One region of the Maribacter sp. Asnod2-G09 genome, then DNA from elsewhere that is predicted to be linked to it. Evidence: riboswitches for the same ligand, from Rfam matches in the RefSeq annotation. Region 1 holds a riboswitch; the other holds the start of a gene.

Region 1 (16,322 bases):
AGAAAATCTCTCGTATGAAGAAGCGAATGAGTTGGCTAATTTTGGCGCAACAATTCTGCATGCAAAAACGATTATACCGCTAATTGAAAAGAACATTCCGCTTCGTATTTTGAATACGTATAACGATGATAATGAAGGCACATTGATCAGTGCAAAATCAAGCAAAGAAGGTATTAAGTCGCTTTCTGTAATTGAAGATGTGGCCATGATTAATATTGAAGGTCGCGGCTTGTTAGGTAAAGTGGGTGTAGATGCTAGAATATTCAAGGCATTAGAATCAAGTAATATTAGTGTTAGTATTATTTCTCAAGGTTCTTCGGAAAGGGGAATCGGTCTTGTGGTGAAGAAAGACAAGGCGAAAAGAGCAAAATTGGCTTTAGAGAATGAATTCAGTAATGATTTTGAATCTAAAGATGTGAATATGATTACGGTAATAGATGATGTTTCAATTATATCTATTGTCGGTCAAGATTTAAGTACGTTCCATAATCCGTTTAACGCATTGATTAAAAACCAGATTGTGCCGTTGCTGTTCAATAACACGGTATCAGGTAATAATGTGAGTTTGGTGGTGAAGAAATCTGATTTGCACAAGGCGGTAAATGTCATGCACGGACAGGTGTTTGGTATTAGTAAAAGGATAAATATTCTTGTCTTCGGACATGGGAATGTAGGCGGGACATTGATCGATCAAATTCTGAAATCTGCAAAAACAATTAAGGATCGTAAAAAATTAGATTTGCGTGTATTTGGAATCGCCAATTCTAAAAAGATTTTGTTGAATGAAAAGGGAATCACCAAAAACTGGAAAGCGAATCTAAAGCAAAAAGGAAAGGCGTATAAAGTTGAAGATGTTTTTGATTTTGCAAAACGTCATCATTTAGAGAATCTGATAGTTATTGATAATACGGCAAGTAAAGATTTTGTAGCAAATTACTTTGAATTCGTAGAACGCGGATTTGATATTGTTTCATCCAATAAAATAGCCAATACCTTACGATACGATTTTTATCAGCTATTGCGAGAAGAGTTGGTGAAAAATCAAAAGCAATACTTGTATGAAACCAATGTTGGTGCAGGCTTACCATTGATTGATACCATAAAATTACTCCATTTATCCGGAGAAAATATTACGAGAATAAAAGGAGTGTTCTCAGGGTCGTTGAGTTATATATTCAATACATTTTCGGAAGCAGATGTGCCATTTTCGTCCATTTTAAAAGATGCGATGCAACAAGGTTTTACAGAGCCGGATCCTCGTGAAGATTTATCAGGGAATGATGTCGGTAGAAAGTTGTTGATTTTAGCAAGAGAATTAGATTTGCATAATGAGTTTGCAGATATAAATATTGACAACTTGATTCCAGAGAAATTGCAAGACGGAGAAGTGGCTTTCTTTTTAGAGAATTTAGATGTGTTAGATGCTAAATTCAATGAAATTAAAAAGAATCAGAAGCCAAATCACGTGTTACGTTATGTAGGTGATTTACATGGTAACCTTCAAAAAGAAAAAGGAGTATTAGATGTGAAATTAATATCTGTACCAAAAGAAAGTGCCTTAGGGCAAGTAAAGGGGTCAGATTCCATCATAGAAATATATACAGAGTCTTACGGAGAAAATCCGTTAGTAATTCAAGGTGCAGGAGCAGGTGCAGCAGTAACCGCAAGAGGTGTATTTGGAGATATATTGAGAATTGCGGAGAAAGGGTAGTAAAGAGAAGTTAGAAAATAGAATAAAGAGATTAGATTGAAGTGTTATTAGAAAACTAGATAAGAATCTATTTTCTGTTCTCTCTTTTCTATATTCTATTTGAAAAATAGTTTAGAAGAATAAAATGAACAAAAACAACAATAAATTTGAAACGAACGCTATACGACAGCAACTTAAGCGTACAGAGAACTTAGAGCATTCTGTGCCGTTGTATTTGACATCTAGTTTTGTGTTTGAAGATGCTGAAGATATGCGTGCGTCGTTTGCAGAAGAGAAAGATCGTAATATATATTCACGATACTCGAATCCGAATTCAACTGAATTTATAGATAAGGTATGCCAAATGGAAGGTGCCGAAAGCGGATTTGCATTTGCATCGGGTATGGCGGCAGTCTTTTCTACATTAGCGGCATTATTAGATAGTGGTGATCATGTACTTTCGGCAAGAAGCATATTTGGTTCTACGCATTCGTTGTTTACGAACTTCTTCCCGAAGTGGAATATTGACCATACCTATTTCAAGATAGATGCATTAGAAGAAATAGATAGTTTAATCACTCCGAAAACAAAAATTATCTATGCAGAGACTCCCACGAATCCCGGTGTAGATGTTTTAGATTTAGAGGAGTTGGGTAAGATTGCGAAAAAGAACAATTTGATTTTGGTTATCGATAATTGTTTTGCATCGCCATATTTACAGCAGCCAATTAAGTTTGGTGCAGATTTGGTCATTCATTCAGGTACAAAACTAATGGATGGGCAAGGAAGAGTATTGGCAGGTATTACGGTAGGTAGTGCAGAATTGATGGACAAAGTATATCGATTTTCTCGAATTACAGGTCCCGCTTTATCACCATTCAATGCATGGGTGTTATCTAAAAGTCTAGAGACATTGGCGATACGAGTAGATAGACATTGCGAAAATGCTTTGAAACTGGCGGAGTATTTAGAAGCACATGAAAATATAAATTGGGTAAAATATCCGTTCTTAAAATCGCATCCAAAATATGAGATAGCCATTAAGCAAATGAAAGCGGGTGGTTGTGTAGTAGCTTTTGAGGTAAAAGGAGGATTAGATGCAGGTAGAGAGTTTTTCGATTCAATAAAACTGTTATCACTTTCTGCCAATCTAGGAGATTCTAGAACAATAGTAACGCACCCAGCATCTACAACTCATAGTAAGTTAAGTGTAGAAGAACGCGCTGCAGTAGGTATATCTGACGGTACAGTTCGTATTTCGGTAGGGCTAGAGCATATAGATGATATTATAGCAGATATTACTCAGGCACTAGGGTAATTGAAATATATATGAAACAAAAAATGCCCGGTATGTACCGGGCATTTTAGTATGTATAAATGTTATATTTATTTACTTAAGGTCATGTTGTAAGTAGCGCTAACAGTAGAAGTACCGAAGAACGATTCAACAGTTTCGTTTAACTCGTAACGAAGCGACATTTTAGAATCATTAAGTTCAACAATAGTGTAGCCAATTTCTTCTTCGCCAGAACCAAAGTATAACGTACTGCCATCTAATCTCCATTTTTCAGATGCAAAAAAGTCTTCGCCTTCTTGCTCTTGTGTGTCATTTTCTCCTGCTATAGTAGTACTTAAAACTGTAGTATAAGAGCCTTCGCTAGTTACTACCTGAGGATCTTCAGAAAAAGTGACAATAGTTTGAAAATCTTTACCTACTGCTTTAAAAGTAGCAGGAATTGTGGTTCCTTCAATAGTCGTATCTGATCTACCATCGGTAGCTTCAAGTGCTGTTAGGTTCCATGTGCCTACAACTTCTTCTTCAGTTGCGTTAGATACTGCGCCATCGTCATCATTAGAACAAGATATGAAGACTAAAGTAAAAACTGTGATAATCGATAATAAGAATACTTTTTTCATAATTAATTTAATGGTTGTGACTGTATAACGACGTTTTGTTGGTTCAAGTATTTAACACATATTTTTTATTTGGCTATCTTAGCATCATGCTCTCGAAAAAGACAAAATATGGGTTGAAAGCACTGGCGTACTTAGCGGCACAACCCGATAAGAAACCAGTTCAAATTTCAGAAATTGCTGAGAAAGAGAATATCTCCCAGAAATTCTTGGAGAGTATACTCTTGAGTTTAAGAAAAACAGGATTCTTAGGTTCAAAAAAAGGCAAAGGAGGTGGTTATTATTTAATAAAATCTCCCGAAGAAATATCTATGACAGATGTTATGAGAGTTTTAGAAGGACCAATTGCCATGGTGCCTTGTGTAAGTCTTAATTTCTACGAAACCTGTGATGACTGTCCCGATGAAAACACCTGTTCAGTTCATAAGCTAATGCTGCAAGTGCGTGATAGTGCGTTAGATGTATATCGAAACAATACACTAAAGGATATCATCTCATAAATTCCATCATTTTATCAAATCGTTATTTTGCAATAACTCAATTCATTGCGAAATATTAATTTTTCATGCTCTTTTGTTAATAATCTACTAAATCTATAGGGTAAATGAAATTTATCTAAAATATGGGCGACTACTTTGGAAAATAATACTATTTTTGAAAACTCTATTAAATTAGTAGGGTAATAAAAATTGAGTAAAAGATGATTGCAGATCAACTTATATTAAATAAAAAGGAAAACAAAACTACGTATGAAGATGATAAAACATCTGAAAAGCCAATTCGTAGTATTGCCAAGGCTTTCAGTTGGAGAGTAATAGGTACGGTAGATACGTTAATCATATCTTATATACTTACAGGTGAGTTTTCGGTAGCAGCATCAATAGCCTCTATAGATTTTGTAACAAAAATGATATTGTATTTCTTTCACGAGCGTTTTTGGAATTTAGTAAAGTGGGGTAAATAATAAAGAAAAGGATTATGGCATTGACAGAAGCACAAGTTCAGAAGTTGAACATTCAATTTAAAGGTATACCGCCAGAAGAAATTATTTCTTGGGCAGTAAAGCATGCAGAAACTCCCGTAGTAACAACAAACTTCAGACCATATGAAGTAGCTATTTTACATGCGGTATCAGGTGTGAAAAAAGATATTCCTGTAGTATGGTGCGATACGGGTTACAATACTCCGAAAACGTACAAACATGCAGATGAGATAATCAACAAGTTGAATTTGAACGTAAAATTGTTTGTACCAAAACAAACTACTGCGCATAGAGATGCTGTTATGGGTATTCCGCAAATTGATGATCCAAGACATGCGTTATTTACGGAGCAAGTAAAGTTGGAGCCTTTTAAAAGAGCTATGGCAGAATTTAAGCCAGATGTTTGGTTTACGAACCTAAGAAAAGGGCAGACTGCACACCGCGATAGTTTAGATATTTTAAGTCTAAGCAAAGATGGCGTATTAAAGGTGAGTCCGTTTTACCACTGGAACGATACACAATTAGATGCCTATTTAAGAAAATATAAGCTACCGAACGAGCATAACTATTTTGACCCAACTAAGGTGTTAGAAAATAGAGAATGCGGATTGCATAGTTAATCAGCAGTTTTAGAAAAGAATAAGATAATTTATCTAAGAAAATATAGAATGAGTAATACAAGTACGGAATTGGAAGTAACGCCTTCCCAAGAACTTTTAAAAGATACTGCCCATATAAATGCACTTGAGAATGAGGCAATTTATATCATTAGGGAGGTTGCCGCTCAGTTCGAGAAGCCGGTTCTTTTATTCTCAGGAGGAAAAGATTCCATTACATTGGTTCGTTTGGCGCAAAAAGCATTTTGGCCATCGAAAATTCCTTTCCCATTAATGCACATTGATACAGGTCATAACTTCCCTGAAACTATCGAATTTAGAGATAGATTGGTAGAAGAGTTAGGGTTGGAATTAATTGTGCGTAATGTGCAAGATTCAATCGATCAAGGTAAGGTAAAAGAAGAGTCAGGTAGATACTCAAGTAGAAATAGCCTTCAGACTACAACCTTGTTAGATGCAATCGAAGAATTTAAGTTCGATGCTTGTATCGGTGGTGCACGTAGAGATGAAGAAAAGGCACGTGCTAAAGAACGTATTTTCTCTGTTCGTGATGATTTCGGACAGTGGGATGAGCGTAACCAACGCCCAGAGTTGTTCGATATGTTAAACGGACAAATAGAATTGGGTCAGAATGTACGGGTTTTTCCAATATCTAACTGGACAGAATTAGACGTATGGTCTTATATCAAAGAAGAGCAAATTGAAATTCCGTCAATTTACTTCGCACACAAACGTAAAACTTTCTTAAGAGATGGTATGATATGGTCTGCAGAAGACGGTATCGTATTCAGAGAAGAAGATGAGGTTGTAGAAGAAAGATTGGTTCGTTTTCGTACGGTAGGCGATATGTCATGTACCGCAGCAGTACTTTCAGATGCAGAATCTATTGATAAAGTAGTAGAAGAAATTAGAGATTCATCTATTTCTGAACGAGGTGCACGTATAGATGACAAGCGTTCGGAAGCTGCAATGGAGAAAAGAAAACAACAAGGGTACTTTTAGAAAGCAGTATTCAGTAGCAGTAGGCAGTTTAATAATTACCTGCTAGCAATAACAATAATATTAAAAGTCTAAAGCTATAAGCTAAGGGCTAACAGCATAAAAATGGAAGTACTAAAAATAGCAACGGCAGGTAGTGTAGATGATGGTAAAAGCACCTTGATAGGGAGAATGCTTTACGATACAAAATCTTTGACCAGCGACAAGTTAGAAGCAATAGAAAAAACCAGTAAGCAAAAGGGATACGATTATTTAGATTTCTCTTTGGCAACAGATGGTTTGGTAGCAGAACGTGAGCAGGGTATTACTATAGATGTGGCTCATATTTATTTCTCTACGGCAAAGAAAAGTTACATTATAGCAGATACCCCTGGGCACGTAGAATATACCCGTAACATGGTTACAGGTGCATCTACTTCTCAAGCGGCAATTATATTGATTGATGCACGTAAGGGCGTAATCGAACAAACGAACAGACACTTTTTTATTAATAATTTACTACGCATTAAAGATGTAGTAGTAGCTATTAATAAGATGGATTTGGTAGACTATTCTGAGGAAACTTACAACGCTATTAAAGCTGATTTTGAGGAATTGATGGCGAAAAGAGATTATCAAGATCAGAAGATAACCTTCATTCCGGTAAGTGCATTGAAAGGTGATAACGTAGTCAATAAAACAGACAAGACACCTTGGTATACAGGTCCGACTTTGTTGGAACATTTTGAAGCGTTAGATAGAAAAGATATTTTCAATGCAGGTACGCCACGTTTCCCGGTGCAATATGTTATCCGTCCGAAGACAGATGAGCACCACGATTTCAGAGGTTTCGCTGGTAAAGTATACGGTGGTGAGTTAAGTGTAGGTGATGAGGTTGTAGCACTTCCATCGCAAACGCGCTCAACTATAAAAGAAATTTATTTCCACGATAAAAAATATAAAACAGCATCTAGAAGATCATCGGTTACCATAACGTTAAACGATGAAATTAATTTAAGTCGTGGTGATATGTTAGTGAAGGTTGATGATTTACCAACCGTAGATAAGCAATTTACAGCTACTATTTCTTGGATGGATTCATTGCCGTTAGCTGCTGGAAATAAATATATAGTACAACATGGTGTCAATAAAGTATTGGCAAAAGTAGAACAAGTACATCATAAGATAGCTCCTGATTATTCAGGTATCGATTCAGAAACAGATGCATTGGGTATGAATGATATCGCCCAAGTAAGTTTCCGTTTAAATAAGCCAATTTTCTACGATCAATTTAAAAATCATAGAACAAACGGTTCATTTATATTGATAGACACAAAATCTAATAGTACCGTAGGAGCGGGATTCATTAGTTAAATATAAAAGGTCGATTTTAATATTGACCGTTTTCATTAAGTCTATAAAATCTATAGGCAAAATATAGTAATAATTTATCTCAGTACTTAGTACTGAATACTTAATACCTAACGATGCAGAGTTTTAGAACAGAAATAGAGAATCAAGTAGTTGCGAATGATATTTTAGAATTGGAACGCAAGATTCATGAGTTCCATGGCGGCAAATTAGATGAAGAGAAATTTAGAAGCCTGCGTTTGGCTCGTGGTGTATACGGACAACGTCAAGAAGGGGTTCAAATGATCCGTATCAAATTACCATACGGTAAGGTGACTTCTCAGCAATTGTTGCGTATTTGCGATGTGTCTGATGAATATTCTACAGGTAGATTACACATTACTACGCGTCAAGATATTCAGATTCACTATGTAGATTTAAACAGGACTCCCCAGTTATGGTCAGAATTGGAGAAAGACGATATCACGTTAAGAGAAGCTTGTGGTAACACCGTACGTAATGTAACGGCTAGTGAAACTGCGGGTGTAGATGTAGATGAGCCTTTTGATGTTTCGCCATATGCACATGCATTATTTCAATACTTTTTAAGAAACCCGGTCTCTCAAGAAATGGGACGTAAGTTTAAAGTTTCTTTCTCGGCAAGTGATGCTGATACAGGACTTTCATACATGCACGATTTAGGTTTTATCGCTAAAATAGAAAATGGAGAAATAGGTTTTAAAGTGATGTTAGGTGGCGGATTAGGTTCTCAGCCAAGACATGCCGATGAATTATATAGCTTTTTACCTGCCGATCAAATTATTCCGTTAATGGAAACCGTTATACGCGTTTTTGACCGCTACGGTGAGCGTAAAAGTAGAGCAAAGGCAAGAATGAAGTTCTTGTTGAAAGATTTAGGTCTGGACGGATTCAAAGAATTGTTAGCTGCAGAAAAAACGGCGGTTCCTTTCGATACGTTTCCTATTGATCCAGAAGATTATCCGAAGGTAAAAGTTTCACAATTAGAAGTTCCTAAAGTAGAAATAGCAGATTCGAAAGAATTTGAAAAGTGGAAAGTAACGAACGTTGTTCCTCAGAAACAACCTGGATATGTTGCTTTAGGTATTAAAGTATTGTTAGGCGATTTCTATACCGACAAGGCACGTTTATTAGCCAACTTGGTGCAGAAATATGCAGCAGGTGAGCTTCGTTTATCACTTCGTCAAAACATTTTAATTCCCTTCGTAAAAGAAGAAAGCATAGAGTTTTTCTATACGGAATTAAAGAAATTAGGTTTTGCAGAAGCAGGATATAACAAAGCGTTAGATATAACTGCTTGTCCGGGTACAGATACCTGTAACTTAGGTATTGCCAGCAGTACTGGCATTGCAGAAGAACTAGAAAGAGTTATAAAAACAGAATACCCTGATTATATCAATAACGAAGATGTTGTTATAAAAATCAGTGGTTGTATGAACGCATGTGGTCAACACAACATGGCAAATATTGGTTTCCAAGGAATGTCCGTTCGTACAAAAAATAAATTAGTTGCTCCAGCATTACAAGTATTGTTAGGTGGTAGCACAGATGGTAACGGTCAAGGTCGTTTTGCTGATAAAGTAGTAAAGGTGCCAAGTAAAAGAGGACCTGAAGCATTGCGTTTAATCTTAAATGATTTTGATGCTAACGGTGGCGAATTGTCGTTCCCAGATTACTACGCAGAAAAAGGGCAAATGTATTTCTACGATTTTCTAACGCCACTATCATCTGTAGATGATTTAACGGCGGAAGATTTTATAGACTGGGGAAATACAGAGCGTTATGAAAAAGCAATCGGTGTAGGTGAATGTGCAGGTGTGGTGATTGATTTAATAGCGACACTTCTCTTTGAAAGCGAAGAGAAAATACAAAATGCACAAGATATGTTCGATGCTGAAAAGTGGTCAGCAAGTATCTATCATGCATATTCTTCTATGGTGAATTCAGCGAAAGCGATGTTAACATCAGAGAATACAAAAGTGAATACGCATGTAAGTATCATTAAAGATTTTGATGAGAAGTTTGTTGCCGATGGAAGAATTGCCGTTGCAGGCGGATTCGAAAAACTGGTGCTTCAATTGAATCAGAATGAACCAACAAAAGAATTTGCAGCCTCATATATAAAAGATGCTAAGGTGTTTTTAGAGACAGTAGCAAAATTTAGAGAACAAGAATTAGCAGAAGCATAATATGCATACCAATAATCTATCCAATCAAAAAACAATCAATTCAATAGTTGATACTCCCTTGCAAAATAAGGGGAGGTTAACTGTTGTCGGTGCAGGACCTGGTGATATAGAGCTAATCACTCTGAAAGCAATTAAGGCACTAGAAAACGCCGATGTAGTTTTATATGATGCTTTAGTAAATGAAGAGTTGCTAGACTACGCAAAAAATGCAGAATTGATTTTTGTGGGTAAAAGAAAAGGATGTTATGCCTATCAGCAAGAACAAATAAATGAACTAATTGTTAGCAGGGCAAAATCTGCGGGACATGTAGTACGGTTAAAAGGCGGAGATCCGTTTGTATTCGGTCGTGGTTCAGAAGAAATGGAGTACGCTGCTTCTCACGGATTAGAAGTTGCCATGGTGCCCGGTATTTCATCAAGCTTAAGTGTGCCAGCATATCAAAATATACCAGTTACCAAAAGAGGTTCGTCAGAAAGTTTTTGGGTAATTACAGGAACTACGAAAGAACATAAGCTATCAACAGATGTTGCTTTAGCTGCAAAAAGTAGCGCAACAGTGGTGATATTGATGGGAATGTCAAAACTCCCACAAATAGTAGAACTGTTTAAAGGTGAGGGTAAATCAGAGATGCCCATCGCTATAATTCAAAACGGTACACGAAAGAATGAAAAAGTTGGGATTTCAACGATTGAAACCATAGTAGATGTGGTGGAAAAAGAAAACCTTTCTAATCCTGCAATTATTATTATTGGTGAAGTGGTAAAGCATCGCGAAGCATTAGTAGAAGCTAAAAACCAGTATTCACAAGAGAATGCTAGGTTAAGCGAAGTATAAAAAGTACAAAGTATTAAGTAAAGAGTATAAAGTACATAGTTGAAGTGAAATTAAAAGAAGTTGAAAAGTGATTACTAATTACTTTTTACCAAAAAGAAAATTATGATTAAAACAGATATGCTCATTATAGGAGCGGGACCAACCGGATTATTTACGGTGTTTGAAGCAGGATTATTAAAATTAAAAACACATTTAATAGATGCATTGCCACAACCAGGTGGACAGTGTTCAGAGATATATCCTAAGAAACCTATTTATGATATTCCGGCATTTCCAGAAATTTTGGCGGGTACCTTGGTAGATAATTTAATGGAACAAATTAAACCTTTCGAACCAGGATTTACTTTGGGTGAAAGAGCAGAGACATTAGATAAATTAGAAGATGGTTCATTCGTAGTGACAACAAATAAAGGAACACAGCACAATGCTCCAGTAGTTGTTATAGCTGGCGGATTAGGTTCTTTTGAGCCAAGAAAACCACCTATTGAAAATATTGTAAATTTTGAAGATACTGGTGTTGCTTATATGATTAAGGATCCTGAAGTGTATCGCGACAAAAAAGTAGTGATTTCTGGTGGCGGAGATTCTGCCTTAGACTGGGCTATATTCTTAACCGATGTAGCTTCAGAGGTAACTTTGGTTCATAGAAGAGATGAATTTAGAGGAGCTTTAGATTCTGTCGAAAAAGCAGCTGAGTTAGCTAAGTTGGGTAAAATCAAATTGATAACGAAAGCTGAGGTTAAAGAATTACACGGTAAAGATCAACTTGAGGCTGTTGTAATTAAGCACACAGATAAAGAAAAAGAAGATACCTATTTAGAAGTAGATAATTTTATTCCGTTGTTTGGTTTATCACCTAAATTAGGTCCGATAGGCGATTGGGGCTTAGATATTCATAAGAATGCGATTAAGGTAAACAACGCAAAAGATTATCAAACAAACATACCGGGTGTATATGCTATTGGAGATGTCAATACATACGAAGGTAAATTGAAATTGATATTGTCTGGTTTCCATGAAGCTGCGGTAATGTGTCAGTATGCATACCAACAAATCAATCCGGGTAAACGATATGTAATGAAGTATACTACCGTAGGCGGAGTCGAAGGATTTGATGGTTCTAAGAAAGAAGCTAAGAAAGAAGTAGTACAGAGTATAGCATAAAATACTTAAGTAAAATGGCAGAAACCTCTGATTCTTTAATGATTCAGAGGTTTTTTTATGACAATTTCCTAGAATTTCGTGAACTAAATAAACGATTGAAGTTTTGGATTAGAGCATACTGTGCCGTTACTTTGCAATTAGTTCATAAATATATTGAAACGTTATCAAGAAAGGTGGAGGGACTAGACCCATTGAAACCTTGGCAACCCTTTCCTAATATGGAAAAGAAGGTGCTACATTCTATCTTTATTCTGCTTACTTGTGCAGAATGTGTTATTTTAAATAGCATTACCAAAGACAGATAACTTAAGAAAAGGCATCTAGCCTAACTTTCCTTACTTGATTTCGAATTAGTTTTTTATTGGATGTAGAATCTTTTACAACGTAAAATGAAGGATATAAAAGAAATTTTAAAAGAGCGAATTCTCATATTAGATGGTGCCATGGGTACGATGCTACAGCGCCATAAATTTACTGAGGAAGATTTTAGGGGAGAACGTTTTAAAGATTGGGAACACCCATTACAAGGTAATAATGATTTGTTATCGTTAACACAGCCTGAGGCAATTGCTGAGGTTCACCGTAAATATTTCGCGGCAGGTGCCGATATCGTAGAGACCAATACATTCTCAGGTACGACCATTGCAATGGCAGATTATTATATGGAAGACTTGGTGTACGAGTTGAACTATGAATCTGCACGCATTGCTAAAATGGTTGCAGATGAATTCACAAAGAAGGAACCGAATAAACCACGCTTTGTAGCTGGCAGTATCGGTCCCACGAACAAAACAGCGAGTATGTCACCCGATGTAAATGACCCAGGGTATAGAGCGGTTTCTTTTGATGAGTTACGTATTGCATATAAACAACAGGTAGAAGCCTTATTAGATGGTGGTTCAGATTTACTTTTGGTAGAAACTATTTTTGACACGTTAAATGCAAAAGCGGCATTGTTCGCTATTGAAGAGGTCAAGGAAGAAAGAAATATAGATGTGCCAATCATGGTGAGTGGTACCATTACCGATGCGTCAGGTAGAACGTTATCTGGTCAAACGGCAGAAGCATTTCTAATATCGATATCTCATATTCCGATTTTATCAGTCGGGTTTAATTGTGCTTTAGGTGCGAATCAATTGGTTCCGCATCTAGAGGTACTGTCAACCAAAAGTGAGCATGCGGTTTCGGCACACCCCAATGCAGGACTACCAAATGCATTCGGAGAGTACGATGAGACTCCTGATCAAATGGCAGAACAAATTAAAGAATACGCAGAAAAAGGATTAGTTAATATAGTAGGTGGTTGTTGTGGAACAACCCCTGAGCATATTACGGCGATAGCAGAGGTAGTGGCTAAATATGAACCTAGAAAGGTGACGGTTTCCCAATAGAATAAGAATTATGAGTACGAACAACGAAAGACGCTACTTAAAATTAAGCGGATTAGAACCCCTGATAGTCACTCCCGAAACTAACTTTATCAACGTTGGTGAACGGACAAACGTTGCTGGTTCAAAAAAGTTTCTACGTCTTGTAAAAGAAGAGAAGTTTGAAGAGGCATTAGCTGTTGCTAGAGAGCAGGTAGAGAATGGAGCCCAAGTTATTGATATTAATATGGATGATGGTTTGATCGATGGTAAGGAAGCCATGGTCAAATTTTTGAATCTTGTTATTGCCGAGCCAGATATTTCTCGTGTTCCCATTATGATTGATAGCTCTAAATGGGAAATTATTGAGGCGGGTTTACAAGTAGTTCAGGGTAAGTGTGTGGTAAACTCTATCAGTTTAAAAGAAGGAGAAGAACAGTTTTTACACCATGCCAAATTGATAAAGCGATATGGTGCGGCGGTTATTGTCATGGCGTTCGATGAGGTAGGTCAAGCAGATAATTATGACCGACGTATTGAGATAGCCAAGCGTTCGTATGATGTTTTAGTGAACAAAGTAAATTTTGCGCCAGAAGATATTATTTTCGATTTAAATATTTTCCCTGTTGCTACAGGTATGGATGAGCATAAACTGAATGCCATCGATTTTATTGAAGCAACAAGATGGGTGCGTGAAAACTTGCCACATGCCAGTGTTAGTGGTGGGGTAAGTAATGTTTCTTTCTCTTTTAGGGGTAACAACCCGGTTCGTGAGGCAATGCACTCGGTATTTTTATATCATGCTATAAAAGCAGGTATGAACATGGGTATCGTAAATCCTAGTATGCTTGAGGTTTATGATGATATTCCTAAAGATTTATTAGAACGTGTTGAAGATGTTATTCTGAATAGAAGAGACGATGCAACAGAGCGTTTGCTTGATTTTGCAGAATCTGTAGTTGGGAAAACAAAGGAAAGTAAGGTAGACTTATCATGGAGAGAAGAACCATTACAAAATAGAATAACACGAGCCTTGGTAAAAGGTATAGATCAATATATAATTGAAGATATAGAAGAAGCTAGGCTTGCCGCAAGTAAGCCAATTGAGGTTATTGAAGGTAATTTAATGACCGGTATGAATGTAGTGGGTGATTTATTCGGTAGCGGAAAAATGTTCTTGCCACAGGTGGTAAAATCTGCCCGTGTAATGAAAAAAGCGGTAGCCTATTTATTACCATATATTGAAGAAGAGAAATTGCTTAATCCACAGGAAGGTGATGATAAGGGTGCAGGTAAAATTTTAATGGCAACCGTAAAGGGCGACGTTCATGATATTGGTAAAAATATTGTAAGTGTAGTGCTTGCGTGTAATAATTATGAGATTGTTGATTTAGGGGTTATGGTACCGCCTGAAAAAATAATTGCAGCTGCTATTGAGCATAATGTAGATATAATAGGACTTAGCGGATTGATTACGCCATCTCTAGATGAAATGGTTCATTTAGCAAAAGAAATGGAGCGTAAGAAATTTAAATTTCCACTGTTAATTGGTGGTGCTACAACAAGTAAAGCGCATACAGCTGTAAAGATAGATACTCAGTACAGTGAAGCGGTAGTTCATGTAAACGATGCCTCTAGGGCGGTAACCGTTGTGGGAGATTTACTTAAAGAAGAAACATCACAAGGTTACAAAAAGAGTATTAAAGATGATTATGATGTATTTAGGGAGAAGTTCTTAAATCGTTCATCAAGCAAAACATATAAGCCTATTTCTGCGGCACGTAGAAACAAGTTTAAAATAGATTGGAAAACGTCTGAGATAGTTAAACCGAATACCTTAGGTATTCAAGTAATTGATGATTTAGATTTAAATCTTTTGCTGCCTTTTATAGATTGGACTCCATTTTTTAGAAGTTGGGAATTACATGGTAAATACCCCGCAATATTAACTGATGATGTTGTAGGTGTTCAAGCAACTGAGTTATTTGCAGATGCTCAAGAAATGCTAAATACCATTATTTCTGAGAAGAAATTAAAGGCAAAAGGTATTTTTGGACTCTTTCCTGCAAACTCCGTCAACGATGACGATATTGATGTCACCTTGAACGCAGTCCAAGGGCGAGATAAAGAGCAGTATACTTTTAGAACCTTACGCCAACAATTAGAGCGTAGAGAAGGTGTAGCAGATTATGCTCTGGCAGATTTTATAGCACCGAAAGAATCAGGGAAACAAGATTATATGGGTTGCTTCTGTGTGTCTACAGGTTTTGGTACTGCAGAATTAGCGGCGAAATATGAAGCGGATTTAGACGATTATAATTCCATTATGGTAAAAGCTCTTGCAGATAGGTTGGCAGAAGCTTTTGCAGAATATTTACATAAGGAAGTCCGGCTGAAACACTGGGGCTATGCTTCAAATGAGGAGTTGAGCAATGAAGATTTAATTAAGGAATCTTACAAGGGAATTCGTCCTGCACCAGGGTACCCTGCTTGTCCTGATCATTTAGAGAAATTGACCATTTGGGATGTTTTAAAAGTGAAAGAGACTATTGGTGTTGAACTGACGGATAGTTTGGCTATGTGGCCAGCAGCATCTGTAAGTGGGTATTATTTTGGAAATCCGCAGGCACGTTATTTCGGATTAGGAAAAATAAAAGATGATCAAGTTAAAAATTTTGCCGAACGAAAAGGCATGCCATTAGAGGATGCCGAAAGATGGTTGGCACCGAATATAGTTGACTAGTGCGTTAGGGATTGAAGCGGCATCTTTTTCTATTTAAACTGATGTTCACCAAGATGAATGAATGAAATATAAATAGAAAAAATAGAGCTGAAAGCCCGCTCGAACGCCAAAATAATTAAATTATAACTAATAATGCCTCATTGAGGTCTGCTCACAAAAAGAGTAATAGTATAGCATATGAAAGTAACAGACCATATCATTAATGCAAACGGAAAGACACTTTTTTCATTTGAAATAGTGCCTCCGGTAAAGGGTAAAAATATTCAAGAATTGTATAATAATATTGACCCATTAATGGAATTTAAACCTCCGTTTATTGATGTGACCACATCTCGTGAAGAAACTATTTATATTAAAAAAGAGGGTCTTTTAGATAAGAAGACTACACGTATGAGACCAGGTACGGTGGGTATTTGTGCCTCTATACAGCATAAATATGACGTTGATACGGTAC
Region 2 (16,322 bases), on a different contig from region 1:
TATCGCAACGAAATCCTATAACATCAGAATCCCAAGACATCATTTGCACATCATTACCCATACTAATGCTTCCTGAGCAGTTAGCTATTTCTTTAAGGTTTACAAGAATATCTTTAGTACCTGATGATACTGTATACTTTACAAATTCATCGGTAACGGCATCCAAATAATATAAAATATCAGAATTATTAAAATCCCAAAAGAGTTGTTCTAAATCGTCTGGTCGAACATCATCAAGATTCCGAATAAACTCATATGTCATACCATTCAGTAATTGATGTACTCCATTAGTTTGATCATACAAGATCATTCTAGTTTCATCTGCATTCCATGCCTGTATGGTACTATACATAGGTTTAATTACTCCGCCAGTACCTGCATTCGAAATTCTACGAATAAGTGTTCCGAACGACGGATCTACAATTGTTTCTAAATATGCTGGTTTTGCAACATCTTGCATGGGGTGTGGTTCAAGGTCGTTTGCAATGAGTGTTGTTGCCACATCTACCGATGTTACATTTTCGTCAGTTGTAGGCTCCGTTTCTTCCGCCTCTTCAACTGTTTCTTCTGCTGTTTCTGTTTCAGCTTCAATACTGTCATTTACTGGTAAAATAGCTTCTTCATTAGTACAGCCAATTATGGCACAACTAAGACTAAATAACCATAGGTAAGTCTTTAATTTTCGCATAGCGTTTTAATTTTGGGGTTATGTTATGTACGTTTAGAAATATCCATATAGTTGTTAAAACAATGATTTTCCGTAAATTGATTACAGATTCCCAAATCTGCCGAATATTAAAATTGAATTATGAACAAGCTTATTTTAAGAGTAGTAGCGGTATCTATCCTATTCATCTGTCAAGGGTGCAGCAGTGATGAAAATGAGGCGTTCACTGATAAGATTGATTCTTCTGAGGTTGATACTACTGAACCACCTATAATACTTGAAGAAATCTCAACTGATACTATCGTCAACCAAACCAAGTTGTTTTGGTTATACCTGCATCACGAAGAAATACCCGATGCCTTAATACAAACCGAAGCAGCAAGACGAGATTTAATTGTAATGAATGCTTGGTTTCATGAATATGTGCAGAAATTTAAATCTGTTAACCCTGATATTAAAACATTGGTTTACAAAGATCTTTCTTCTACTAGAAGTTATGCCGTTGAAAATGGGGAAGACAATGAATATTTACCAACAGGAGTGGGTTTTCAATATGCCGATAGCAATTACCCTGAATGGTTTTTAGTGGATGAAAATGATAATCGATTGGAGTATACCGGCTATATCGATCATTGGCAGATGGATATTGGCAATACAGAATACCAACAGCTTTGGGCAAACCAAGTGGTTGACGAGCTAATTGCTAATAATTGGGACGGAGTATTAATGGACAATGCTATTTACACGCTAGATACCTATCATGAAAATATATTCCCCAAAAACTATGAATCTGATGAAGATTTTCAACTGGCATACAAGTCAATGTTGACGACCATAAATACCAGACTTAAGGCTGATGATAAAATCGGAATCGCCAATATTACCAATACTAGATTACACCCTGGCGTTTGGGAAAGTTATATGCAGCATTTAGATGGTGCTTTAGACGAATGGTGGCTTGTTTTCAGCAACGGAAATTACCTATCTGACTATGCTGAAGGTTTTGCACCTCAAATTAACGAAGTGGTCGTAAACGAGTTAGAAAACAAAATCACCTTGGTACAACCGCATACTTCAACAAATGATAACCAAGGCTTTTATTATGCCTTTGCCAGTTATTGGTTGGTTAACGATGGTAACACCTATTTTTCTGAACAAGAGGTTACCGATGCCTATAATGACCCTTCACCTTGGCGAGATGAATACACATGGAATTTTGGAATAGCCAATGGCAACTATACGCAACTAGAAAACGGACTCTACCATAGAGAGTTCTCTCGTGCCCTAGTTTTAGTAAATGCTAGTGACACCGGTAGTATACAATTAAATTTGGACACTCCTTATTTAAATGAAGTAGGGGAAGAGGTAAATTCTATGGTACTGAATGCTTTAAGCGGAACTGTGTTGAGAAAGGTAACCGAGCAATAGTGTTTATGTGTATAATAGACTACCCGTCTGTTCTATAATATATAGAATTGTAAATGACAGTTGTCATATTTTAAAAAAGTAGTCTTCAATACCTTGCCCTCAAAGACAATCCTTTTATTAATGCACCTATGAATATCAATCATAAAAAGATAAATAGCCTCATCAAAGAAGTCGAAGCTGTATTGCGAAAAATAAAGAAAGAGGAGAAAAAGACAGCTCATAATTTGAAAAAAACACATCCATTACACAAAATGAGTGCGGTAAATCTTGTGCATTATAAAAGGTTTAGAAAATCAGATTTTAGGGTAAGTCAAAGAAAATTAGGTGACCTAGGTATGACGCGCTTTGCGAATGCTCAAGGTCATGTTGAAGATAGCTTGGTAAAAGTACTATATCTATTATACCGTTTAAAAGATGGTAAACCAGCAGATTTTAAGAAAATAGAATTATCTACCAAAAAGAGTAAAGCTCTTTTAAAGTCAAATACAGAAGCACTTTTAGGTTCTCCTTCAAAGGGTCGTAGAGTTCGTATTATGGTTACCATGCCGTCTCATGCCGCGTACGATAAAGAATTCGTCAACACAATGGTTCAAAATGGTATGAACTGTGCAAGAATTAATTGTGCGCATGATACACCTGAGGTTTGGCTCGCAATTATTAAAAATATAAAAGAAGCTTCTGAGGAATTTAAGACATCAGTTAAAATTGCGATGGATTTAGCCGGACCTAAAATTAGAACTGGTAATGTTAAACCAGGTGGCAGAATCGTAAAATTTAAACCTGAGAAAGATGATGAGGGTTATGTTGTAAAACCTGTTGAAATTGAATTGATTTCTAGTACTGCTAAAATCATACCAGAGAATGCCATACCTATTGAAGCGGACTGGTTAGACCAACTTGCTGTAGATGAAACGCTTAGCTTAATTGATGCTAAGAATAAATCTAGAAAATTAAAGGTAGTTAGCGCTTCTGAAAATGGAATTATTGTAAGGTCTAAAAAGCGGATTATTTTTAAAAGCGGTATGCTTTTAGAGTGTAAAAAATTAAATAAAGAAGGAACTATAGGTACTTTACCTGAAATTCAAAAGGCGGTACTACTCCATAAAGGTGATGTTCTAGTTGTAACCAAAGAAAGCATTTTAGGGAGTTCTGCTATTGTAAGTAAGACAGGAGAGATTATTGAAAAAGCTCATATTCCATGTCAGTTTGCCGATATATTCGAAAAAGTGAACCAAGGTGATTTAGTGTTATTCGATGATGGTAAAATTGAAGGAGCGATACAATCTGTATCTAAAGAAAATTTTGAAGTCCTAATCACTAGAGCTGTAGAGAAGGGTGCTAAATTAAAGGCGGAAAAAGGCATGAATTTCCCCAATACGAATTTAGGTACTGGCGGTCTCACCCCTAAAGATATAGAAGACCTTGAGTTTGTTGCTCAGCATGCAGATATTGTCAATTTCTCTTTTGTAAACTCTAAAAAAGATGTGAGCGAGCTATTATCAGAGTTTAGAAGACTTGGTGTATTTAATACTATCGGAGTCATATTGAAAATAGAAACAAAATTTGCTTTCGATAATCTTGAGGAAATACTACAAGAAGCCATGCAAATACGAGATGTTGGGGTAATGATTGCACGTGGTGATCTTGCTGTAGAAACGGGTTGGCAAGATATTGGGCAAGTGCAACATGAAGTTTTATCTATATGCGGATCTGCTCACGTACCTGTAATTTGGGCGACACAAGTTTTGGAGAACCTCGCGAAAAACGGACTGCCATCACGATCAGAGATTACCGATGTGGTTACGGCGCTAAATTCGGAATGTGTAATGGTAAACAAAGGTCCGTACATGGAAGATGTGCTCGTGCTTTTGAATACAATTCTTTCTAATATGGAAGACTACCAAGAAAAGAACGAAACTATGCTGCCAAAGATTAGAAAACTTTAAAGCCTATCAAATTTGATAATTATCTTGGTACTATGTAAAATAAGCATTCCTTTTAAAAACATTTTTTTTAAAAGGCTGCTTGTCATTAAATATCAATTTACCCAATGTTCAAATTTTTGCTTAATATAGTAGCACGTTTAGTCCTTCTCAAGAAATGAACAAATCAATTTTTATACTCAGCTTTATTATATCCATAGGATATAGTACTATCATACATTCTCAACAAATGGTTGATACCGCTTCTATAGATAATCATTTGACTTCCATTTATAAAAAGTTCAGTGATAATAGACATGACTATGGTGGTAAATATGGGGAAGCTAGAGATACTATCTTAATACGATTTCAAAACACATTGGCTGAAACACTTAGAAAGGAATCTTTTTTAAATGTCAAATACGATTCGTTATCTGAATACATGAGGATCATATCTTCAGAAGATGATAAACTAAAGATATTTTCTTGGGATGAATTTAATGGTGGTACCTGGCACGTCTATAACTCTATGTATCAGTACAAAGTAAATAATGAATTAGCAGTAGGCTTTTTAACAATTAAAACAGAGGATAATTACATTACAGATAATACAGAAGTTTACCACTATCAAGTACAGTTAATCGATAACGACAAATACCTAGCTAAGGCGTACGGCACACACGGTAGCGGCAAAGAGTTTTACATGTTTAGACTCTTAAGCTTTAATGATGGTATTTTAAAAGACTGCGATGGCTGCTTTAATGGGGATGATAAATTCATGTACGAAATAAGTAGAGGTCATGATGAATTGATACCACAATACAACCCCGAAACAAAAGAAATATCATACCATGAGTTAGTAGAGGGTTATATTAATGGAGATCCAGATTCCCCATCGGGCTTTATGGATTCTACCGGTAAAATTCTAAAACTGAGGTATAAAAACGGAGTGTTTATACCTCTAGAAAATTAGATTATTTTAAAATAGCGCCTTAACCTGTTTTAGCTGCATTAAATTTCGGCGGCTAATCTACAAGCCTGATTTATGGCTCGTTTAGCATCTAATTCGGCTGCAACATCTGCACCACCTATTACATGTACTTTTATGCCTTTTGCTTGCAATGGTTCTAAAAGTTCTTTAAAGGGTAATTGCCCTGCACAGATAACAACAGTATCTACTTCTAGTATTTTTTGCTCGTTATTTTGGGTATAATGCAAACCTTCATCATCTATCTTAGTATACTGCACTTCATTAATAAATTGTACATTTTTCTTTTTCAAGGTAGAACGATGGATCCACCCTGTTGTTTTACCAAGATTGCCACCAAACTTACCTTTGCTACGCTTAAACATAAAAATTTCTCTTGGTGACGGATGTATTTCTGCCTGTATATTCTCAATACCACTACGAGCTTCTAAAGTCTTATCGATTCCCCATTCTTTAAGCCAAGCATCAATATTTAAAGCTGTACTTTCCCCTTCATGGGCTAAATATTCAGATACATCAAAACCGATTCCGCCTGCGCCGATAACTGCAACGCGTTTACCCACAGGTTTCTTAAATTTTAATACATCTATGTAATTCAGGACTTTTGGATGGTCTACACCATCAATTTTCGGAGTTCTTGGCTGTATTCCGGTCGCTACAATAACTTCATCAAAATTACCATTTTGCAAGTCTTCTGCAGTTACTCGAGTATTCAATTTCACCGTAACATTATGCAGCTCTAATTGCTTATTATAATAGCGAATGGTTTCATAGAACTCTTCTTTACCGGGAATTTGTTTTGCAAGGTTAAATTGTCCGCCTATTTCTTTTTCACCATCAAAAAGTGTAACATCGTGTCCTCGTTGTGCTGCTACCGTTGATGCTGCCAAACCTGCCGGACCAGCTCCTACAACGGCTATTCTTTTCTTTGTTTCTGTTGGGTTATAATTCAGTTCCGTTTCATGACATGCCCGCGGATTCACCAAGCAACTAGCCACCTTACGTTGAAAAACATGATCTAAACAAGCTTGATTACAACCTATACAAGTATTTATCTCATCTGCCTTGTCAGCTTCAGCCTTATTGACCCACTCTGGATCTGCTAAAAATGGTCGCGCCATAGAAATCATATCGGCATGACCTTCTGCTAAAACTTGCTCAGCAGTTTCGGGCATATTTATTCTGTTAGAGGTAACTAACGGAATCGTTAATTCTTCTTTCATCTTTTTGGTCACCCAACTAAATGCAGCTCTGGGTACCGATGTTGCAATGGTGGGGATACGGGCTTCATGCCAGCCAATTCCTGTATTTATAATTGTGGCACCAGCTTTTTCTATTTCTTTACCTAAGGCAACCACTTCTTGCCAAGTGCTTCCTTTTTCTACCAAATCTAACATTGACAAACGATAGATAATAATAAACTCCTTACCAACGGCTTCACGTGTTTGTCTTACTAATTCAATCGGTAAACGCATTCTATTCTCATAGCTACCGCCATAATCATCAGTTCTTTTATTGGTTCTTTCTACAATAAATTGATTTATTAAATAACCTTCAGAACCCATAATTTCTACGCCATCATAACCTGCTAATTTTGAAAGTTTAGCAGAATTTACAAAATCACGAATGGTACGATTAATGCCAGATTTTTTGAGCTTAAATGGCTTGAAAGGGGAGATGGGAGATTTTATTGCGGAAGGAGCAACTGCAAAAGGATGATACCCATACCGACCAGCATGTAGTATTTGCATACAAATTTTACCACCTTCTTTATGTACGGCATCAGTAATGATCTTATGATGTTCTGCATGTTTTTTAGTGCTCATACGTGCTGAAAAAGGACCTGTCCAACCTTGTACGTTAGGCGCTATTCCACCAGTTACTATTAATCCGACTCCGCCTTTTGCTCGTTCGGCATAATACGTGGCTATTTTATCTATGCCATTCTTTTCTTCTTCTAATCCGGTATGCATCGAACCCATTAATATTCTATTCTTAAGGGTGGTAAATCCTAAATCTAGTGGCTCAAAAATATGGGTGTACTTGGTCATTACTTGTTACTTTTTAGTTACTTTTTTATTATGCATGCATAATAATTAACAAGATACGTTTTTAATTTTTGAAAACTAATTAAACATTTTTTAGAGCGTACAGAGCTTATTTTCAATCATACAGTTAGATTTTGACTATCCGAAGTTCTTCAATCGATAGTTTAAAACCTTAGTAACCAAAATAAAAAAATCCCTATAAAACTAAAAGTTTCATAGGGATTTTTCTTTATTACTAAAAGGACTAAACCTTTACAATTATTCTTTTATAGCACGTGCAAATTTGTACGTAATACCAAAGTTAATACCGAAAGATGAATAAGGTACTTTTTGAGATAATTCTCTAGAAGTATCAGTATTAGTATTCGATAATTCATCTACATAGGTTGTAGTCTTGTTTATTCCTTCTGGCAAATTATCAATAGTATACAATCCGCTAACCGCAACCGTACCATCAGGTAGTTTAACATCGGTATTAAACTCAGCTATTTCAGAATCTTTACGCTTTAAACTGATTCCGTAATACTCTACTTCAGCAAAAAGACTAAAATTAGAATCTAGGTCATACTTATAACCAAGTGCACCTACAAAACCTAAAGGAAAATGTCCGTGAAAATCTTCTTTATAATTTGTCTCAGAATACGACCCTTCCGGCACTCCAAAAGCTTCTGCTTCCGCTTCAGAAAAAACAGATTTTTGATAGATAACACCCTCGGTCTTTCCGCCTAATTTTAATAAAGCTCCAAAACGACCATAAATATTATTAGTAAACTTATATACTACAGATGCAGAAGCTCCAAAAGCACGTGCTCTAGCTACAGCATTAACTTCTGTACTTGGCAAATTAACTATCGATACATCTTGATCTGTTCCTTTTAAATACCCAATACTTAAATCTGCACCAAATGAATCGTCAAAGAAGTAGGTACCCCTTATTTGAAAATTAATACCTTCTCCATAACTACCATAAGAGTTCTCAGTGCTAGAAGCATTAATACGTTCTCCTAATTTCATGGTTGCACTACCAATTGCCAATCCAGAACTTGCAGAAACCTGCAATTGCCCATAAGATATCGTGCTAAATAAAACAGCTGCACATACAGCGATTAAGTGTTTCATAATAAATGATTTATAAGTTGAAAATTGATTTTAAACTAATTTATTAGCAAAAGTAAAACTACATCAACTACTGATTAACAGAGTTTTGACCAACAACCTTAAGAGTATCGCTAAGATTTTAATTGCATTTTTTTAATTAGTCTATCAAAGTTACTTTTTTAAGGAAATTTCCTATATCTATAGTTATTTTTTAACACTCTATTTGAAATTTATACTTGATTTTACCTTAGGTATTGCTAATTGAGCAACCCAAGAACCTCATTTCGAACTTTACTGCAATTTATTGGGAATTAATAATTTGATTTTTTGTTTAACATCAATCATTTTTCTGGGACTTTACCCCAATAAACAGTAATGTATAAATAAACAAAAGCAGTAAATACCAGGTATTACCTACCAAATCTAAATAATCGATTTTCCCTTTTGAGAAGCTTAAAATCATTAAAACCTGAGCACCATAGGGTAATAGACCTTGAAATATACAAGCAAAAATATCTAAGATTGAAGCTGTCTTTTTATTATCTAAATGATACTCGTCATTTATCGTTTTTGCTATGGGACCAGCAATAATAATGGAAACCGTATTATTTGCAATTGCCATGTTTATTGTACTTACCAAAGTAGCTATACCAAACTGTGCCGACTTCTTATTTTTAATGAGTTTTTTAATATTGACCAGTATAAATTCAATTCCGCCATTTCTCTCTACCAAGGCAGCTAGTCCACCGGTCAATAACGACAACAGAAATATTTCGGTCATATTGGTAAATCCGGTATAGGCGATTTTAGTGGACTCTATTAATGTGAAATCTCCGTAAGCGATTCCTAATGCACCTGCCGCAATTGTACCTAACAACAAGGTTACAAAGACATTGACTCCCACAATGGAAAGAATAATCACCAATACATATGGCATTATTTTTATAATTGAATAATTATAAACCGTGGCTTCAGTTACGACGGACTCCAACCCTAATCCCTGAAATACTAAAATTGAAATGGTGAACAAAGCTGCAGGCACCGCTATTTTGATATTCTGTTTAAATTTATCGCTCATTTTACATCCCAAAGACTGAGTTGCCGCAATTGTAGTATCTGAAATAACAGATAAATTATCACCGAACATACTACCACCCAACAAAGCTCCACATAGTATTGCCAAATCTGCACTACTTTCATCTCCAAAGCCTATTACAATAGGCGCCAATGCAACAATGGCACCAACTGAAGTACCTGTAGAAACCGATAAAAATCCGGCGATAATAAAAATACCCACATATATGTATTGAATAGCTATAACATCTAAACCAAGGTTTACAATAGCATTGACACTACCTGTTTCGTTTGTAATAGCGGCAAAAGCACCTGCTAACAAATAAATAAGACACATGGTCAATACTTTATTATCTCCACAGCCTTTAAGTAGCGTATTAATTTTAGAAGAAATGGTTTGCCTAAACAATATAAATGCGACCACTATACCAACTATTACCGCTATAGGAGCGGGCAGTGCATAGAAATCGTTTTGATAGATACCTACACCTAAAAACGTCAATACAAATACGAACAAGGGTATTAAAGCTGAAAATTTTGGGATAATCTTTTTAGTACTTTCCATTTCTCTTTCATCATTTTTAAAAAAGGAAATAGCTATAAATTAGAAGAATCATGTGTTAACATTTGTTCCAATTAATGGCTTATCTATTTAGCACCTTGCTTGTTATTGCAGGTTGCTATCTCCTTTTTTGAGATTCTTGATAATAATTTTAAGGCGGCAAATGTAGTCTATAAATCTTTCTACTAAATCTTAAAAAAAGTTAATTTCTGTAAATAATATCCCTACAGAATTCCTCCTACATAATTACCTTAAATTTAACTTTCATTATTGTTTCATTAACAACCTTGTGTATTTTAATGGTCGAAGTTTGGCATCATAACATTAACTAACTCAATTATTTACATATGAAGAAGCATTACCTAAAATCTATTGCTGTAATATTTTTACTATTGCTAGTATTTTCTTGTACGCCAGAAGTGGACGAATTTGGCGAAGATTTTGACCGAGACAAAATGGACTTGTTCTTTTCTCGAATTGAAGATAAAAATTTAGGAATGGGCAGTATTTCTATTTTCAAAGATGGTAAAGAAGACTATCAAACTTCTTTTGGTTTTATAGATGTCGAAAAATCTATTTTAGCAAATTCAGCTTCTAAATATAGAATAGGCTCTATTTCAAAAACATTTACTGCTACAATGATTATGCAACTTGTTGAAGAAAACAAATTAAGCTTAGATACTACACTAGACAACTACTTTCCAGAAATACCCAATGCCGCAATTATTACTATTGAGCATTTACTAAGACATAGAAGCGGGCTTTTTAATTACACAAGTGGTGAATTTGAGGCAGGGAGAAATTATGAATCTGCCACACGCTCTGAACTTATAGATTATTTTATAAGTAATGGGATCATTTTTGAACCAAATGATAAGTACGAGTATTCAAATACCAATTATGTTTTATTATCCTTTATAATCGAAGATTTAGATACCAAAACGTATGACCAATCTTTAAATGATAGAATAGCCGTTCCTTTAAATCTAATTGATACTTATAATGGTGGGGTTACCAATTCTGAAAACAATGAAGCTTTTTCATATTATCTTGAGAATGACAATTGGACATCTATCTTAGAAACACATTACACCATACTTCAAGGCACTGGTTCAATTATATCTTCTGCTAAAGGTGTAAATATCTTTTATCAAGCTTTATTCGATGGTAAGCTAATTTCTGAAGACTCATTGATTCTTATGACAACTATGGTCGATGGTTATGGATTTGGACTGAACTCTCCTGCATTTTATAATAAAAAAGGATTTGGTCATGCTGGTAGTATTGACGGGTTTGGATCATCAACCGTATACTTCCGATCAGATAATGTCACCGTTACCTATGTTAGCAATGGCATTGTAATGGTACCAAATGATGTTTTAATAGGGATATTGAGTATTTACTCTGGTCTAGATTATGATTTGCCATAATGTAGATGAGATGAACTACCGTTTTTTCACCCAAGAATCAATACCGAATGCTTCGTTTAATTCTAGTATAAGTTGCTTTCTTTTGGCTTCATTACCACAGTCAACTGGTACCCCAACATAGATGAGACCTTTTGGATAGGCGCCTTCATCATGGGTATAGCCCAATGTTTTAAGCTTTTCTATTATTGTATTTTTATTATTAGGGTCTTTAAAAATACCTACCATCGCAATACAATTTAAAGAAGAATTCGTAGTAGCTACTGGTGCCGTTTTGGTAGTTTCCTGTAGCTGCTCGACTTTTTTAGCTACTGGAGTTTTAGTTTCTTTTTTTTCAATAATAGGAGTTTCAATGTCTGCTATAATTTCTTCGGATGTACTTTCGTCGGATGCCCCTTTAGATATACTTTGAACTTCAGTTGTGATCTCTTCTTCTAAATCAACATTTATTTCTTCTTTAAAATCAGAAACAGTAAGTGTAGTATCAGAAATTACAACTGCTGTACTTTTATTATGGTCGTATGCATCTTTTGCCGGGATAGTTATAGGTTCATAAACATCTGAATTAGAGTATACATATTCGCGACCTTCAGAATGAAAAGAAGCGGGTAGTGGTGTTTCATCTAAAGTTTCAACATCTGTGACAGATACTGAACTATCTTCCTCTTTATTAAACATATACATGTAAATAAATGCAGAGAATATTGCGATTACGACAATGGCGATTACAAAATCCCATCTGCCTTCTCGGCTACTAAAAATATCTTTATCGGGGGTCATGGTTATGTGTTTGTTATGAAGTACAATTATTTACCTAAAAAAGTAAATATAACCAATCTGATGTTTATGTATATAATTTACCCAAATCTTAAGATGTTTGGGGTGCAGTTTCTTTTAAAATATAATTCAGTTATAATGTAGTTTTATGCACTTACTTTCTTGCCATAAATCTTATAATAAACAAGGTCTAAAGCCCTATGAAGTTCACTTTTTGTAAATGGTTTACTTACAAAATCAACACAGCCAAGTTCTCTAGCAACAACTTCAAATTCTTGCTTGGTAGAACTTGATATAAATGGCAAACGATCTGCGAACATTTCTAGAAAAGAGAGTCCGTTCATACCTGGCATTTCAATATCTGACATGACCACTTGTGGTTTCGCTATTTGTATATGTACCCAAGCATCATAAGAATCTTCAAAAGTTAATACACTACGTACCAACGGGTGAGTTTTGGCAAGCTTTTCTGCTAGTGACAACCAAAGATGGGAGTCATCTACAATTACTAATTCGAGTTTCATTAATCTGAGTTTGAGGTTTGAGAGACGAAATGTACCCCATTGTCTCATTATGAGAAATTAATTCAGATGAACGGCTTGAAAGTATCTTTATATGTTAATATTACACTTTAAAAATGACATTTCTGGTGCGTATAACGCTTCCTAATATAATTTCTTTTTTACAAATTATGCTTCAATAAAATCAACATTTAATGAACCATTCACCAATCTATTTTCATTATCTATACCACTAAATACACCTTCTTGGTTTCTACTATTATTTTTTAAATAGTAACTTTTAAAGTAGATATTTACGCGCTCCAAAGCTATAATGCCAGAGAAGTTAAATCTGAAATTAATTACAGATCCTTTGTTCAATAGTTCTATTCGGTCCTTTTCTATATAGACATTATCGGTAAGTGTTACTATTTCAAAATTGGACTTCAAAATTTTGAATTTCAATTTTTCCTGAAATCCATCAACAAAGTCAAAAGTTACATTATAGGTGCCTGGTAGTTTGCCATAAAGTGATGCGTACGGACTATTGCTTGATAGTTCTAGTGCGTGTTTTGGAACAACACTTGGGTTTACAATACGTTTGTTTCGAATTTCCATAGCTATATAAGGTGGTATGCTAGGGTCTATAGATTTTTGTTCCATTTCTTGCTTACTCTCACATTTTTCTAAAATAGAACGCCCGGCAACGGTATTTGTAAATAGATCGAATGTGCAATAGGTACCGATCAAGTATTTAATGTTAGATGGCGCTCGGTGTCCTAAATAATAGATTTCACTAGCCCCATCAATATATCTGTCCCCAGATAGGGTATTTGTCTTAATAGTCAAGGTATCTCCTTGGCGTTTTATATTGCCGTGGCTATAATATTCACGCATGCTACCGTCCTCTAACGGGTACATGAATATATGCTGAATCTTCTTCCAGTTTTTAGAGATAATACTCTGTCCTTTTAAAATAGTATTGTCTTCCCCGAAATAGTAATTGATATAATAATAAGTAATGTCTTCATCATTACTTTTAATAAGGGTTAACTGTTTTTCAAGCTCATCTTCAGAGGGTTTGTGCTCTGCAAGAAATACTTCGTAGTCTTGATATCCTAAGAAAAGTAAGATGATGGTTTTATAATAATGATTCAGTTTTATAAGTGGTTTTCCTTTTTCAAATTCTCGAAACTTATCATATAAGTACTTTCCATTTATAAACTCTGAGCCCAAAGCTTCAAAATCGTTTTTAAGACTAGGCTTGTTTTCATCAAAAGCACCATAACCATACAATTGAAACGTTTTTGGTAATTGGGTAAGATTATGTTTTTTTATAAACTCATCATGTATCTTATCTATTAAAATTTTAAAGTACTCTGAAGTAAAAACCAATGACCCTGAACCTGTTATCATAAATTCCTATTTTAAGAATAAAATTATTAAAAATATTTTTAGTATTAAGAATTAATAAGAATTAATAGATGTGTTTCTACATTTAGCAAACAAACTAATCTAAACAGATCATGAAAAAACAATTCTTACTTATTTGTTTTCTGGTTTCTACCTTAGGTTTTTCACAAACTTTGGTGACTGGTAAAATTACAGATCAAAATGGCGAACCGTTACCCGGAGCCAGTGTTAGCGAAAAAGGTACATCTAATGGTGTAATTTCAGATTTCAACGGAAATTTTGATATTAGCATTACATCTACCGAAGCAATACTATCTGTCGCTTTTATTGGGTTTGAAACTCAAGAAATAACAGTTTCAGGGCAATCTCAAATTGATATTGAACTGGTAGAAACTGCTGTTTCATTAACTGGTGTTACCGTACAAGGGTTCTCTGGTGTTATGGGTAAATCTCGTAAGCGAACAGAATCTATACAGACTACACCAGAATCTGTTACCGCTTTGAATGCGGAAGGCATTGAAAGTGCCGGTATTACAGATGTAAGTTCATTTTCAACTTTAGTACCAAACTTAAAATTCAATTCTTCGCAATCTATTGGATTAAACTTTATTACGGTTCGTGGTATTCCGCAAGTTAGAGGTGGCGATGCTCCATTGGCTTTCGTTATTGATGGTGTTACCATACCAGACCCAAGTTTATTAAGTCAAGATTTGTATGACTTGGCTTTGGTTGAAGTGGTTAAAGGTCCGCAAGGTGCCTTATATGGTAAAAATGCCATTGGTGGTGCTGTAAATATTTACACAAAAGACCCTACTAATAAAATGAACAACCAAATTAAATTAGGTGTTGGTAATGGCGGATTTAAACAAGCACAGTTCGTATCATCTGGGGCTATAGCAAAAGACAAGTTGTTCTATCGTTTTTCTACACAGTATAAAGATTTTGATGGTTTACTTACCAACGAATTTCTTAATGAAAAAGTTGATTTTAGAGAAGACATTAATGTAAGGGGTCAATTGAAAGCGAAATTATCTTCTAACTTCTCAGTTACGGGTTCTTATCAGTATTTTAATATTGAAGGTGGCGCAACTTATTACTCGGTTAACCCAACTGGTACAGATGGTGAATTTACGGGTGGTATTTTAGACCCTAATCCGTCTGATGGTAATAATGTAATATTTTCTGATGTGCTGGGAAGATCAGATATGACGAATAACTACGGTACCTTAAAAATGGATTATAACCTTACCGGTGTTAAATTACAGAGTATCACTTCAATCAATAAAGTAGAACGTTCTACTAATGGAGATTTAGATTTTCTTGAGTTGGACGGCTTAACACAAGGTGAAGAAATCACTACCAAAACATTCAACCAAGAAATTAGAATCAATAATTCAAAATCGGACACTAAGTTTGATTGGAGTTTAGGCGGATTCTATCAAAAAATAGAAAAAGACTTTTACCAAAACGGGACTACTGGTGTTGATTTTGGCGGTCCAGATGCTTACGATACAGCAGACTATATTAACGAAACCCAGACTATCGCTTTATTCGGATTCGGAGATTACAAACTAACAGATAAATTAACGCTTTCTGCAGGATTCCGTTTAGATATGGACAACTTTACACAAGATGATGTATTGTTTGTTACCAATTCTGAAAGAGATAATAGCGAGTTTCAACCTAAAGTCTCTTTATCATATCAAGCGAATAAAAATGTTTTGGTGTATGCAAACTACGGTCGTGGTTATAGAAATGGCGGATTTAATGCACAGCCAACTGATCTGTTCAATAGAGAGTTTGACGATGAAACATCAGACAATTATGAATTAGGCTTTAAAACTACTTCATGGAACGATCGCTTTATACTTAACGGTTCTGTATTCTATTCTACTTTAAATAACCAACAACAATATATTTTAGACCTAACCACTTTTATTGCAGGTGTTTATAATTATGATAAGAGTGATGTATTCGGTTTTGAATTGGAATCTCGTGCTAGACTTTCAAACTTCTTAGATGTATTTGCCAATGTAGGTGTAACAGATGCTAAAATTGTAGAAGGTGGTACTACAGGTGGTGACGATGGTACTTTTACAAACAATTCTGCTTACGATGGTCAAAAAACACCGTTTGTACCTGTAAGTACTTTCGCTGTTGGTTTAGAATCTTCATTCAATATTACCGATGATTTAAAATTCAACGGATTCTTAAACCTAGATACTACAGGAAAAACCTACTGGCATGAAAGTAATAGAGATGCTTTTACTACAGATGCTTATTCTTTATTAGATGCTCGTTTGGGACTATCCTACAAAAACTGGAAACTTGAACTTTGGGGCAAGAACTTGACAGATAAAGAATATTACCAAGAATTCTCACCAGGTGAATTTGTTGGTAGTCCTGATGATGTTGCCT

What was found. Region 1 has a riboswitch for S-adenosylmethionine ahead of ACJJVT_RS00400 (homocysteine S-methyltransferase family protein). Riboswitches for the same ligand answer to the same signal wherever they lie in the genome.
Region 2: it holds a riboswitch for S-adenosylmethionine, as region 1 does, so the genes downstream of both, ACJJVT_RS05440 (Na+/H+ antiporter NhaC family protein) here and ACJJVT_RS00400 (homocysteine S-methyltransferase family protein) in region 1, are expected to answer to the same signal.

The regions. Positions count from the first base shown of each region.
Region 1 covers NZ_JBEFOA010000002.1:84,002-100,323, forward strand. The annotation lists gene thrA (bifunctional aspartate kinase/homoserine dehydrogenase I) at 1-1,711, shown strand, start outside; gene ACJJVT_RS00350 (trans-sulfuration enzyme family protein) at 1,836-3,008, shown strand; gene ACJJVT_RS00355 (hypothetical protein) at 3,077-3,607, opposite strand; gene ACJJVT_RS00360 (Rrf2 family transcriptional regulator) at 3,694-4,104, shown strand; gene ACJJVT_RS00365 (DUF2061 domain-containing protein) at 4,305-4,568, shown strand; gene ACJJVT_RS00370 (phosphoadenosine phosphosulfate reductase family protein) at 4,583-5,206, shown strand; gene cysD (sulfate adenylyltransferase subunit CysD) at 5,255-6,205, shown strand; gene ACJJVT_RS00380 (sulfate adenylyltransferase subunit 1) at 6,308-7,555, shown strand; gene ACJJVT_RS00385 (nitrite reductase) at 7,669-9,759, shown strand; gene cobA (uroporphyrinogen-III C-methyltransferase) at 9,761-10,594, shown strand; gene ACJJVT_RS00395 (NAD(P)/FAD-dependent oxidoreductase) at 10,697-11,758, shown strand; SAM riboswitch class I at 11,917-12,030, shown strand; gene ACJJVT_RS00400 (homocysteine S-methyltransferase family protein) at 12,148-13,149, shown strand; gene metH (methionine synthase) at 13,160-15,868, shown strand; gene metF (methylenetetrahydrofolate reductase [NAD(P)H]) at 16,046-16,322, shown strand, end outside.
Region 2 covers NZ_JBEFOA010000003.1:335,544-351,865, forward strand. The annotation lists gene ACJJVT_RS05410 (hypothetical protein) at 1-688, opposite strand, end outside; gene ACJJVT_RS05415 (putative glycoside hydrolase) at 809-2,095, shown strand; gene ACJJVT_RS05420 (pyruvate kinase) at 2,224-4,041, shown strand; gene ACJJVT_RS05425 (hypothetical protein) at 4,196-4,990, shown strand; gene ACJJVT_RS05430 (FAD-dependent oxidoreductase) at 5,029-7,056, opposite strand; gene ACJJVT_RS05435 (outer membrane beta-barrel protein) at 7,312-8,172, opposite strand; gene ACJJVT_RS05440 (Na+/H+ antiporter NhaC family protein) at 8,489-9,790, opposite strand; SAM-I-IV-variant riboswitch at 9,842-9,938, opposite strand; gene ACJJVT_RS05445 (serine hydrolase domain-containing protein) at 10,135-11,217, shown strand; gene ACJJVT_RS05450 (SPOR domain-containing protein) at 11,233-11,994, opposite strand; gene ACJJVT_RS05455 (PleD family two-component system response regulator) at 12,138-12,515, opposite strand; gene ACJJVT_RS05460 (hypothetical protein) at 12,681-13,907, opposite strand; gene ACJJVT_RS05465 (TonB-dependent receptor) at 14,018-16,322, shown strand, end outside.